One region of the Clostridium sp. MF28 genome, then DNA from elsewhere that is predicted to be linked to it. Evidence: predicted binding sites of a transcription regulator. Region 1 holds the regulator's gene; the other holds the start of a gene.
What was found. The regulator Rex, encoded in region 1, represses fermentation and respiration genes when NADH is low (regulators of the CRP and FNR family bind a similar motif). The targets are predictions, from matches to a motif close to ATTGTTAANNNNTTAACAAT.
Positions count from the first base shown of each region.

Region 1 (5,704 bases):
CGGAATGTTTAAATGTTCTGCTATTTCTGGTCCTACTTGTGCAGTATCTCCATCAATTGCTTGTCTTCCAGCAAATACCAAATCATAATCTAATTTAGCTATTACTCCTGCAAGTGCCTTTGAAGTTGCTAATGTATCTGCTCCCCCAAGTGCTCTATCTGTTAATAGGACAGCTTCATCAGCTCCCATACATAATGCTTCTCTTAAAACCGCTTTAGCCATTGGAAGTCCCATACTTATTACAGTAACTTTTCCTCCAACTTTTTCTTTTAATTGTAATGCACCTTCTAAAGCGTGTTTATCCTCTGGATTCATTATTGATGGAACACCATCTCTTATTAATGTACCAGTTTTAGGATCAATTTTTACTGCTGTAGTATCTGGAACTTGTTTTACACAAACTACTATATTCATTCTAAAAGTCCTCCTATCTTAAAATGCTTCCTGCGATAACCATCTTTTGAACTTCTGAAGTTCCTTCGTAGATTTCGCATATTTTAGCATCTCTCATCATTCTTTCTACTGGGTATTCTTTAGTGTAACCATATCCACCAAAGATTTGAACTGCCTTAGTTGTAACTTCCATTGCAACATCTGCAGCAAATAATTTAGCTCTTGCAGCATCTACTGAATAAGGCTCACCAGCTTGCTTCTTTGTTGCAGCTAGGTATACTAAGTATTTAGCAGCTTGGATTTTAACATCCATTTCAGCTATATACCATTGTAATCCTTGGAATGCTGATAATGGTTTACCAAATTGTTTTCTTTCTTTCATATAGTTAACAGCTTCTTCAAAAGCTCCTTCTGCAATACCTAAAGCTTGAGCAGCTATACCAATTCTTCCTCCATCAAGAGTTTTCATTGCTATACCAAATCCCTTACCTTCTTTGCTAAGTAGGTTTTCTTTTGGTACTATGCAGTTTTCCATAACTAACTCAGTAGTTGAAGATGCTCTGATCCCCATCTTGTTTTCTAATTTTCCTATTGAGAATCCTGGGAATGACTTTTCTACTATGAATGCAGAAATTCCTTTTGTTCCTTGACTCTTATCTGTCATAGCAAATATTATGAAAGTTTCAGCAACTCCACCATTTGTTATGAAGATTTTTGAACCATTTAATACATAATGGTCGCCTTCTAATACAGCAGTTGTTTGTTGTCCTGCAGCATCTGTACCAGCACCTGGTTCTGTTAATCCGAAAGCACCGATCTTTTTACCGCTGCAAAGATCAGGTAAATATTTTGCTCTTTGTTCGTTAGTTCCATTTTCATTAATTACTGATGCACATAATGATGTATGCGCTGAAAGAATAACTCCTGTAGTACCACAAACTTTTGATAATTCTTCCACAGCAATTATATATGAAAGAACATCTCCGCCTGCTCCACCAAATTCTTTAGAAAATGGGATCCCCATCATTTTAAGCTTAGCCATTTTTTCAACGTTTTCCATAGGGAATCTTTCTGTTTCGTCGATTTCGGCAGCTATTGGCTTAACTTCATTTACTGCGAATTCTCTAACCATTTGTTGTACTAATTGTTGTTCTCTAGTTAATTGGAAATTCATTAAATTACCCTCCTTGTTAATTAAACCTATTTGATACAAACTATATATAAATCTCTAATAGATTTTTAACTAATTATTAAAAAATTATTTATTTTGAAAATTCTTTTCTGCTCTTCTTTCTAAGAACGCAGTCATTCCTTCTGTTTGATCTTCTGTTGCAAAGCACTTTCCAAAGTCTTCTGCTTCTATTAATATAGCTGCATCTATATCAACTTGCATTCCTCTGTCTATAGCATCTTTACAATATGCAACTGCTTTTGGAGCATTAGCTGCAATCTTGTTAGCCATTGCTTTTGCTTCTTCCATCAATTTTTCTAATTCAACTACTTTATTAACTAAACCTATTCTATAAGCTTCTTCTGCATTTATAAGGTCACAAGTATAAATTAATTCTTTAGCTTTTCCTGGCCCTACAATTCTAGCTAATCTTTGAGTTCCACCAAATCCTGGAGTTATTCCAAGTCCTGCTTCTGGTTGACCAAATTTAGCTTTAACTGAAGCTATTCTTATGTCACATGACATAGCAAGTTCACATCCACCACCAAGAGCAAATCCTGATATAGCTGCGATAACTGGCTTATCCAATTTTTCTAATCTTCTGAAGACATTGTTTCCTAAAATACCAAATTCTTTACCTTGTTCTTCATTAAGATCTTTCATTTCTGAAATATCTGCTCCAGCAACAAAAGATTTCTCACCAGCACCTGTAACTATAACTGCATACACATTGTTGTCTGCTTCTAAATCATCTAAAACAACATTTAAATCTTTTAGTGTTTCTGAATTCAATGCATTTAATGCCTTTGGTCTATTGATTGTAACAATAGCTAAATGCCCTTCTTTTTCAAGAATAACATTTTTTAATTCCATTCTAAGGACCTCCTTCAAACTTGCTTATTTTTTTAATTTTCACACTATTTTTGATATTTTTTATCCTAATTGTTAATAATATAACAAATAAGTCTAAAAAAATATCAAGACTTCACGCCTCAATTAAAATTATAATACGTTCCTAGATTATTTGCAATAAAATATTGCGTTATTAATATAAGTTTTTAAGTATATGAAAAAAATAACTGATCAAAGGTATATATCTATTTTCATGCCAAACAGAGAAGAAAACTTTATTCATGTAAAGCTTTTGCATAAATTTTTCTTAAATCTATTTCTAAAAACAAATATATATATTTAATCTGTTATTTTTTGAACAAGCTTTAAATAATATATTGCATATATTTATTATATTTTTAACCTTCACTCTCATTTAATAAATAAATTAAAGTCAATAAACTTTCACTTAGATGTACATTTTCTACTTTCACATGATCTGGAACTACTAAATCTACAGGAGCAAAATTCCAAATTGCTCTTACTCCACCCCTTATTAATTCATCAGCAACAACTTGGGCATTTTTTCTAGGAACACAAATTATGCCAATATCTATTTTATGTTCTTCTAGTACGGATTCCATTTCGTCTATATCCATTATTTCTACATCTCTGATTTTCATCCCTATCAATTTAGGATTTGCATCAAATATTGCTGTTATTTTAAATCCTAAATTTTCAAATCTAGAATAATTCGAAACTGCTTGCCCTATATTTCCAGCACCAACCAGTGCAGCTTCATAACCTCTGTCTAATCCCAATATAGCGCTAATTTGGGTATATAGTTCCTTAACATTATATCCATAACCTTGTTGTCCAAAATCTCCAAAACAATTTAAATCTTGTCTAATTTGTGATGCAGTAAATCCAATCTTTTCTCCTAATTCTTTTGAAGAAATTCTATCCACCTCATTTTTCATAAGTTCTTCAAGATATCTATGATACTTAGGCAACCTTTTGATAACTGCCATCGATATATTTTTATGCTTTTCCATATCTACTTTCTCCTATTTCAATACTTTTATATTTTTCGACCCTATAATATTTATATCAAATTAAATTATATAACTACTATTTAGACTTTTAGTAATTATGATTAGTCTATTTATTAACAATCAATTTTAAAATTATATTCACATTGTTAAATTTTAATTAATTGCTATAATTTATAATTCTACCATATTTCTATATTTTTATGTCAAGCTTAATTAAATTATTTATTCAAAAGTGCCTATAAATTTAAAATTTCTCTTGATAAGCAACAGAAGTCTCTAGAAAACTCACTGCTATGAAATTTTACTTTTTTATATTTTGACCACTTTTTTTAATTTAAACCGCTTTATTTTTAACCTTTTCTATATAATAACAATATCAATACTTAAACATGTGTTCAAGAATTTTATTTTAACATTGCGATTTTTGTTTATATTAAATAATATCTTTATAAAATTTTATACCTTTTAACAAAATCAAAAAAATATTTCAAAATAATTTTTCAACCATTTTGAAATATTTCTTATCTTAAGAAATTAAATTACTTTAATTACCTTATTTTCATTGATAAACACATTGTTCAATATCATATTTAATACGCTATCGCAAACATAATACGAAAAGGTTAAATCATTATAATAATTTATAGTTCCATCATATTGCTTCTGTAGCTGCATTATAAACTCTTCTATATTACTTGAATCTACATGTGTATTTATAATTCCTGTCGGATCAAACGACTTAGCTACCTTAGCTAAATTTTTCTCATACATCATATGATGTTTTACAGCGCTCGTACTCTTAAATTCCCATCTATAATAGTGTGGTGCACAGAAAAAATCACATAAAAAGTGACATATTACTCCAAGCTCTTCACTAAACTTACCAATTGTCATATCATAGTATATTTCTTCCAATGATAATGATGATAAATGTATAATCTTTTCAATAATCATATTTATACTTTCATTAAAATAATGCTTCTTAAATTTATATTTAGGCGCACAATCAGGTTTCACGTTCCCCCATATAAATCTTTTATTATTAATTAAATAAATACTCTTTGTATTAGCATATTTTATAATATTTTCTGCCATAATCTTGTGAGTATTGATCATCAATGCTTGATCACATCCTCTGCATATTAAATTTTATATTTTATGAAACCCTCATTTAGGCGTTTCGTTATTTTTTTATAAATTAAATTTGTTTTGTATATTTATAATAATACTCTAGATTCAAATTTACAACACTTTATTAATCGATTTCTTCAAGTATTATATGTACTAATACCCAAGAATATCAAAGCTCATAACGTATTAAACTATATTAGTAAAAATATTAGTTTAATATAGTTTAAGCATACATTTTATATGGTTTCCTTATATACTAACTCTAACTTGCACATGCTTTCTAAGTGCATCTCCAAAGATAAATAAGCTGCTTCAGTATCATTAAGATATATTGAAACAGCTTACTTACTATAGAAATTTATTATATTCTTTATTTTCGTTGAGCCTATTTAATAAATGTTTTATTTCCTGATCCTTATTTTTATCCATTACAAGAATAACATCTCCAGCATCTACTACAACCAAGTCTTTTATTCCAAACCCAATTATCAGGTTTTTGTCCCCAAATATGGAGCAATTCTCGCAATCGTCAATATAAACATTCTTAGATATACTATTATTTCTATAAGTGCTCAGTAGCCTACTTAAAGCGCCAAAACTCCCCATATCATCCCAACTAAAATCACATTTAATAACATAGGCTTTTCTAGTTCTCTGCATAACTCCAAAGTCTATAGAAATTCCGTCTATAAGTTCATATTGGTCTTTTATAACACTCTCTTCATTTTCCTCTCCTAAATTTTTATATATCTCCATCAGTGATTTATGCAATTTAGGCAAGTATTTTTCTATTTCTCTTAGTATAACGTCGGCCCTAAATATAAACATCCCAGAATTCCATAAATAAGTTCCTTTTAATATGAAATCTTTAGCTACCTCTGAATTTGGTTTTTCTGTAAACCTTGCAATTCTATAAGTTGGTATGCTTCCAGCAGTTCTTTCCCCCATTTCTATATATCCATATCCTGTTTCAGGTCTACTAGGTTCAATCCCAAGTGTAACGATACACCTTCTCCTATTTGCCATTTCTATTGCTTGTGATAAAGTATCTATATAATTCTTCTCACCCTGAATATAGTGATCTGATGGTAATACAACCATTACTGCATTAGCATCTTGTTTT
Region 1 is NZ_CP014331.1:3,754,989-3,760,692, reverse strand. Features, by position in the region: gene AXY43_RS16420 (electron transfer flavoprotein subunit beta/FixA family protein) at 1-414, opposite strand, end outside; gene AXY43_RS16415 (acyl-CoA dehydrogenase) at 428-1,567, opposite strand; gene AXY43_RS16410 (short-chain-enoyl-CoA hydratase) at 1,652-2,437, opposite strand; gene AXY43_RS16405 (redox-sensing transcriptional repressor Rex) at 2,815-3,450, opposite strand; gene AXY43_RS16400 (zinc dependent phospholipase C family protein) at 3,985-4,566, opposite strand; partial or broken gene AXY43_RS16395 (mannose-1-phosphate guanylyltransferase) at 4,930-5,704, opposite strand, start outside.

Region 2 (5,704 bases), 2.3 Mb from region 1:
ATATATAAAATAAATGCTATAGATAGCCTTAAACATTGATATAAAATGTTTAAGGCTATTTATAATTCTTTGGAGACGATGCTTCTACTCCTCAATGGAGATTATATCGACATACTCTTTATAAAAAACTACCTACTCCATTAAAAAGAGCACATAAATGAGTATTGCTTGAAATATGACTTCTGATGCTGACGTTAAGTGTATCAATTTATTGTTATACATATTAAAAGTATTTTGGCAAATAATAATTTTATTATAATTTAGTTAAAACTTAAGGGAGTAGATAGTTATTATGAATATACAGTATGTGTAGGGAGATTGTTTCTTTAGAAGAATTAATAAACTTAACATTGAATATTTCATCTATTATAATTTTTATGAAGAATTATAATAGATTTACATATGAATCATTTTATAACTTATTATATGTTTATAGGAGAATAGTTTCAAATATAAATATGTACTATTAAAACTGTTTTATAGTACATATGTAAATATTTAGAGGAAGCAAGAGGTTTAAGTGGAACAAGTTTGATTACTATAACAAGTTATTTTTACGTTTTTCATCATAAAATTTTTTCCTTTCTTCGTTAATAATTTGGACTGAGTCAGGAGATGAATACCTTTCTATTTTAAAATGAATAAGGTCTAAATTTTCATTGAGTTCATTTATTTGATTTAAAATTACTTCTTGATGTTCTAAAAGTAATTCTTTTCGTGAATCTATGGTGCTAGTACCTTCCATGCAGAAATCAATATACTTTTTTATATCCTTAAGTTGCATGCCAGTATTCTTTAGACAGCAAATTGTTCTAAACAGACTTACGTCTGATTCAGTAAAAACTCTGTTTCCAGACTTATTTCTCATGACAAATGGTAGAAGTCCTTCTTTGTCATAAAAACGAATTGTATATATAGAAATTCCAAACATTTTTGATATATCTTTTATTGTATAAGTCAATTTTAAAATCCCCTTTAAAATTTATTGAAAAAAGCTTGACCTAGAGATATCTCTAGGTATTAACATGAGTATAAATCATAGGAAATTAAATTTCAAGTAACTTATACCTTCTTGGATTAATATTAAAACTGATGACTAAGGAAATACTGTCTTTGAAATATAAGTAGCGGTATAAATAATGAGATATTAATTTCTAAATGGTTAATAAATATTTAAAGGAGAGGTTTTTATGAACCCAAATAATAAAATTGCATTAGTTACAGGTGGAAGTCGTGGAATTGGCAGAAATTCTGCAATATCATTATCTAAAAAAGGAATAGATGTAATTATCACTTACAATAATCAAAAAGAAAAAGCAGATGAAGTTGTAAAAGAAATTGAAGCAAATGGTGGTAAAGCTGCTGCTATTCAGCTTGATGTAAGTAATATATCTTCCTTTGATTCCTTTGCATATAAGTTATCAGATGTTTTAAAGGATAAATGGAATAGAGAGCAGTTTGATTTTTTAATTAATAATGCTGGGATCTCAAATCACACTCCTATTTTAGAAGTTACAGAAGAGGAATTTGACAAAATAGTTAATATACACTTTAAAGGAGTTTTCTTTTTGACACAAAAACTAATTCCGCTTATTGCTGACAAAGGTGGAATTGTGAACACTTCAACAGGATTAACTCGCTTTACATTCCCAGGTTCTGGACTTTATGCTTCTGCAAAAGGTGCAGTAGAAGTTTTTTCTAGATATTTAGCTGTAGAATTAGGAGCTAGAGGTATAAGCGTGAATACTATAGCGCCTGGAGCTGTTAACACTGAATTTAGTGGAGATACTTATATTAAAAATCCAGGTTTGAAAGATATTGTTGGTTCTCATGCTGCACTAGGAAGAATTGGAGAAGCTTCTGATATTGGAGGTGTTGTCGCTAGTCTATGCACGGATGAAATGGGATGGGTTACAGGTCAACGTATTGAAGCATCTGGCGGTACTTTACTATAATTAAAAGATACTATTCTTGATCAACAAGAGATTATAAGCTTGCGTTGATTAAGAGTGTATATATGGATTCTTTTTAGGATAAGAAATCCATAGTTACTCCGTTGGCATCTGTTTCGCTAAATACCGATGTAAAAGCTACAGATAATAATACTCTGATTGGACTAAAATCTATATTATGAGATTTTAGATAAAAGGAGTAATATGCGTTGACTAATTTGAAAAGTAAAGTGGCGCTGGTAACCTTTCGACACTTGATATTACGGAAGAACAATTTGGCAAATAAACATGCGGAAATATGTTTTAAAACCATATAATATATAATTCTAGTTGCTTAGGCAACTGGTATCACTATAATTTTATAATAGTTAAAAAATTAGTAGCTATCCATGAGTAATCATTGGGCTACTATTTTTTTGTTTGGAGTGATGAAGTCCAATTTGGGCTAATAACTTGATTGATAGTCATTGTTATAGATGGTAAATTCGTGAATTAACAGTAGATTGGATATACTCTAATTTCATTACTACATTTGATAAATAGCATGGGGTTTAATTAAATTTATGGTATTATATAGTATATGAGAAAATATTGGAGGAAATAAAATTGAAAAATATTATTATCATCGCCAAAGTAATAGTAGGGGCTAGACCAAATCCCTTTGGAATGGATGGAGGATTAAATATTTTTAAAAAATCTCTTTCTGAAACTCTGAAAGAAAAGTTAAATCAAAAATTAAAAGAAAAAAATATGGATTATAAAGTTCATGTTGATTCTACATATGATGACCTAAAAAATTTAATTCACGATGAAGATACCTTACTTTTAATATCTCCATATATAAAAGACAAGGCTGATATGGAGTGTATAAGTAAAGATAATTATTATATATTAAGCGAGACAGAGTTTAATGATGGATATGTAGAAGATATTATTACCTACCTAGAAAATAAAAAACGTTGAATGGTAAATTAGGTAGACTATTAATAATGATAGGCTCAATTTAGGGGAGTTATCCCAAGGATCTAAATATATAGTAGAAGAAAAATATAAAATTTGTAAGAATAAAAAATTGACGTATAGCTTAAGCATAACGTAAGTGATAAAATGAACCTACCAGAAAAGTCATATATTCTGGTGGGTAAAATTTTATATAGAAATATAGATATCCAATTCAATAATCAGACTTATTAGATGAATATATTTACGAATTTTCTAAAACTTTGAGTTCATATCTTCACTAGAAATCATAAATATATTTGTGGAGAAAACATTTGAAAATGAGCTGTTAAAGGTTCTTAGCTGTAGGTTGTTCCATTTTAGCTTGTCAAACTGAAAGTTGGAGCATGCTAAAGTGGATACAACCTGCTGCTTAGAACTTTCAGCGATATTTTCATAGCTTTTCGGAATCAAAATATTTATGATTTCGGTAAGTTACCACATAAATTTAGTTTTAAAGCTGTATATCTATAGTTATTGAATATTAAAATCTTTTCTCACCAATTCAATAAATAAAGACATTGCAGGGCTGATCCACTTATTCTTGTGATGAGCATATATTGCTGTGATTTTAGCATTTAAGTCGCCTGCTTTGAGTTCTTTTAATTTACCATTTTCAAGCTCCTCCTCTATTGTAAAACGAGGTAAAAACGAAATTCCAAGATTACTTGCAACACATTTTTTTATCGCCTCAATGCTGCCAAGTTCGATTGTGTTATCTAGGAATATATTTTTATCAAAAAAATAACTTTCAAGTATTTTTCGATAAATGGATTCAACTTCATTGATGATAAGGCTTGTATTTATTTTTTGGTTAGGGGTACTGAAATCTAATTTTTCTTGTTCAAATTGAGGGGAGCATACTAAAGCTACATCAAAATCAGAAAGCTTCACAGCATTTAAACTTTCATTTTTACTTCCCACATTATACATCAAGCCAAGGTCTATTTCACCACTGGCTAACATATTTTTTATGTCATAGCAATTGAGCGCAACCATAGAAAGTCTTACATTAGGGGCTTTTTCCTTAAACATAGCTAATACATTTTGTAATTTATAAGACATTAAAGATTCTGCAACAGCAATTTTTAATTCGCCTGTGATGTTATCGCCATATTTACCAATGCTTTCAATCTTTTTCACTGTATTAAGTAATTCATCGGCGTATGGTATTAATTCTTTTCCTAAAGGAGTTAATACCATATTACGCCCAATTTTTTCGAATAATTTTATTGAGAGTTCCTGCTCTAGTTGCTGAATTTGTGAGGTAACAGTAGATTGAGTATACCCTAATTTCATTGCTGCATTTGAAAAATTACCCTCTTCTATAATACTTTTAAAAGTTTTGAAATGTCTTATATCCATTAATTTCACTCCGATCTTTATGTTAATTCAATGATATATTGAAAAAATCGAATTGTCAATTCGAATATATCAATTTTACAAATATATAATCATCTGATAATATAAAGTCATAGAGCAGCTGCAAATTAAACTATTAAGTTTTATGAACATTATTAAATAATTAATGCGAATAAATTTTTTATATCAAAATTTGTTAAAAAAATAACAAATAAACTTTTCAATATGGGAGGAATAAGAAATGAAAGATGTAGTAATAGTAAGTGCAGTAAGAACTGCAATTGGAGCTTATGGGAAGACTTTAAAGGATGTACCAGCAGTTGAATTAGGTGCAATAGTAATAAAAGAAGCTGTTAAAAGAGCAAATATTAAACCAGAGGAAATTAATGAAGTTATCTTTGGAAATGTCCTTCAAGCAGGCCTTGGACAAAACCCAGCAAGGCAAGCAGCTGTGAAAGCTGGACTACCTATAGAAATACCTGCATTTACAATTAATAAGGTTTGTGGCTCAGGATTAAGAGCTATAAGTTTAGCAGCACAAATTATAAAAGCTGGTGATGCTGATGCTATCGTAGTAGGTGGTATGGAAAACATGTCTAGTGCACCATTTTTACTTGATAATGCAAGATGGGGACAAAGAATGGGACATGGAGAATTCATTGATGAAATGATAAAAGATGGTTTATGGGATGCATTCAATGATTATCATATGGGAGTAACTGCAGAAAACGTAGCTGAGAAATGGAATGTAACAAGAGAAGAACAAGACGAGTTTTCACTTTTGTCACAACAAAAAGCTGAAAAAGCTATCAAGAGTGGAGAATTCAAAGATGAAATAGTGCCTGTAGTAATCAAAACTAAAAAAGGTGAAATAATATTTGATCAAGATGAATTCCCTAGGTTTGGTAATACTATAGAAGCATTAAAAAAACTTAAACCTATTTTTAAGGAAAATGGTACAGTTACAGCAGGAAATGCATCTGGATTAAATGATGGAGCAGCAGCATTAGTAATTATGAGTGCAGATAAAGCTAAAGCTCTAGGAATAAAGCCACTTGCTAAAATCACTTCTTATGGATCAGCAGGATTAGACCCAGCAATAATGGGATATGGTGCATTTTATGCAACAAAAGCTGCCTTAGATAAAATCAATTTAAAAGCTGAGGATTTAGATTTAATCGAAGCAAATGAAGCCTATGCATCACAAAGTATAGCAATAGCTAGAGATTTAAACTTAGATATGAATAAAGTAAATGTTAATGGGGGAGCCATAGCTCTTGGACATCCTATTGGTGCATCTGGAGCACGTATTTTAGTAACTTTGCTACATGCTATGGAAAAAAGAGATGCAAAAAAAGGACTTGCAACATTGTGCATTGGTGGAGGTCAAG
Region 2 is NZ_CP014331.1:1,431,253-1,436,956, reverse strand. Features, by position in the region: gene AXY43_RS06410 (MerR family transcriptional regulator) at 539-961, opposite strand; gene AXY43_RS06405 (SDR family oxidoreductase) at 1,191-1,955, shown strand; gene AXY43_RS06400 (hypothetical protein) at 2,559-2,915, shown strand; gene AXY43_RS06395 (LysR family transcriptional regulator) at 3,426-4,316, opposite strand; gene AXY43_RS06390 (acetyl-CoA C-acetyltransferase) at 4,555-5,704, shown strand, end outside.
Region 2: the regulator Rex is predicted to act here: its motif matches at 4,506-4,525, upstream of AXY43_RS06390 (acetyl-CoA C-acetyltransferase).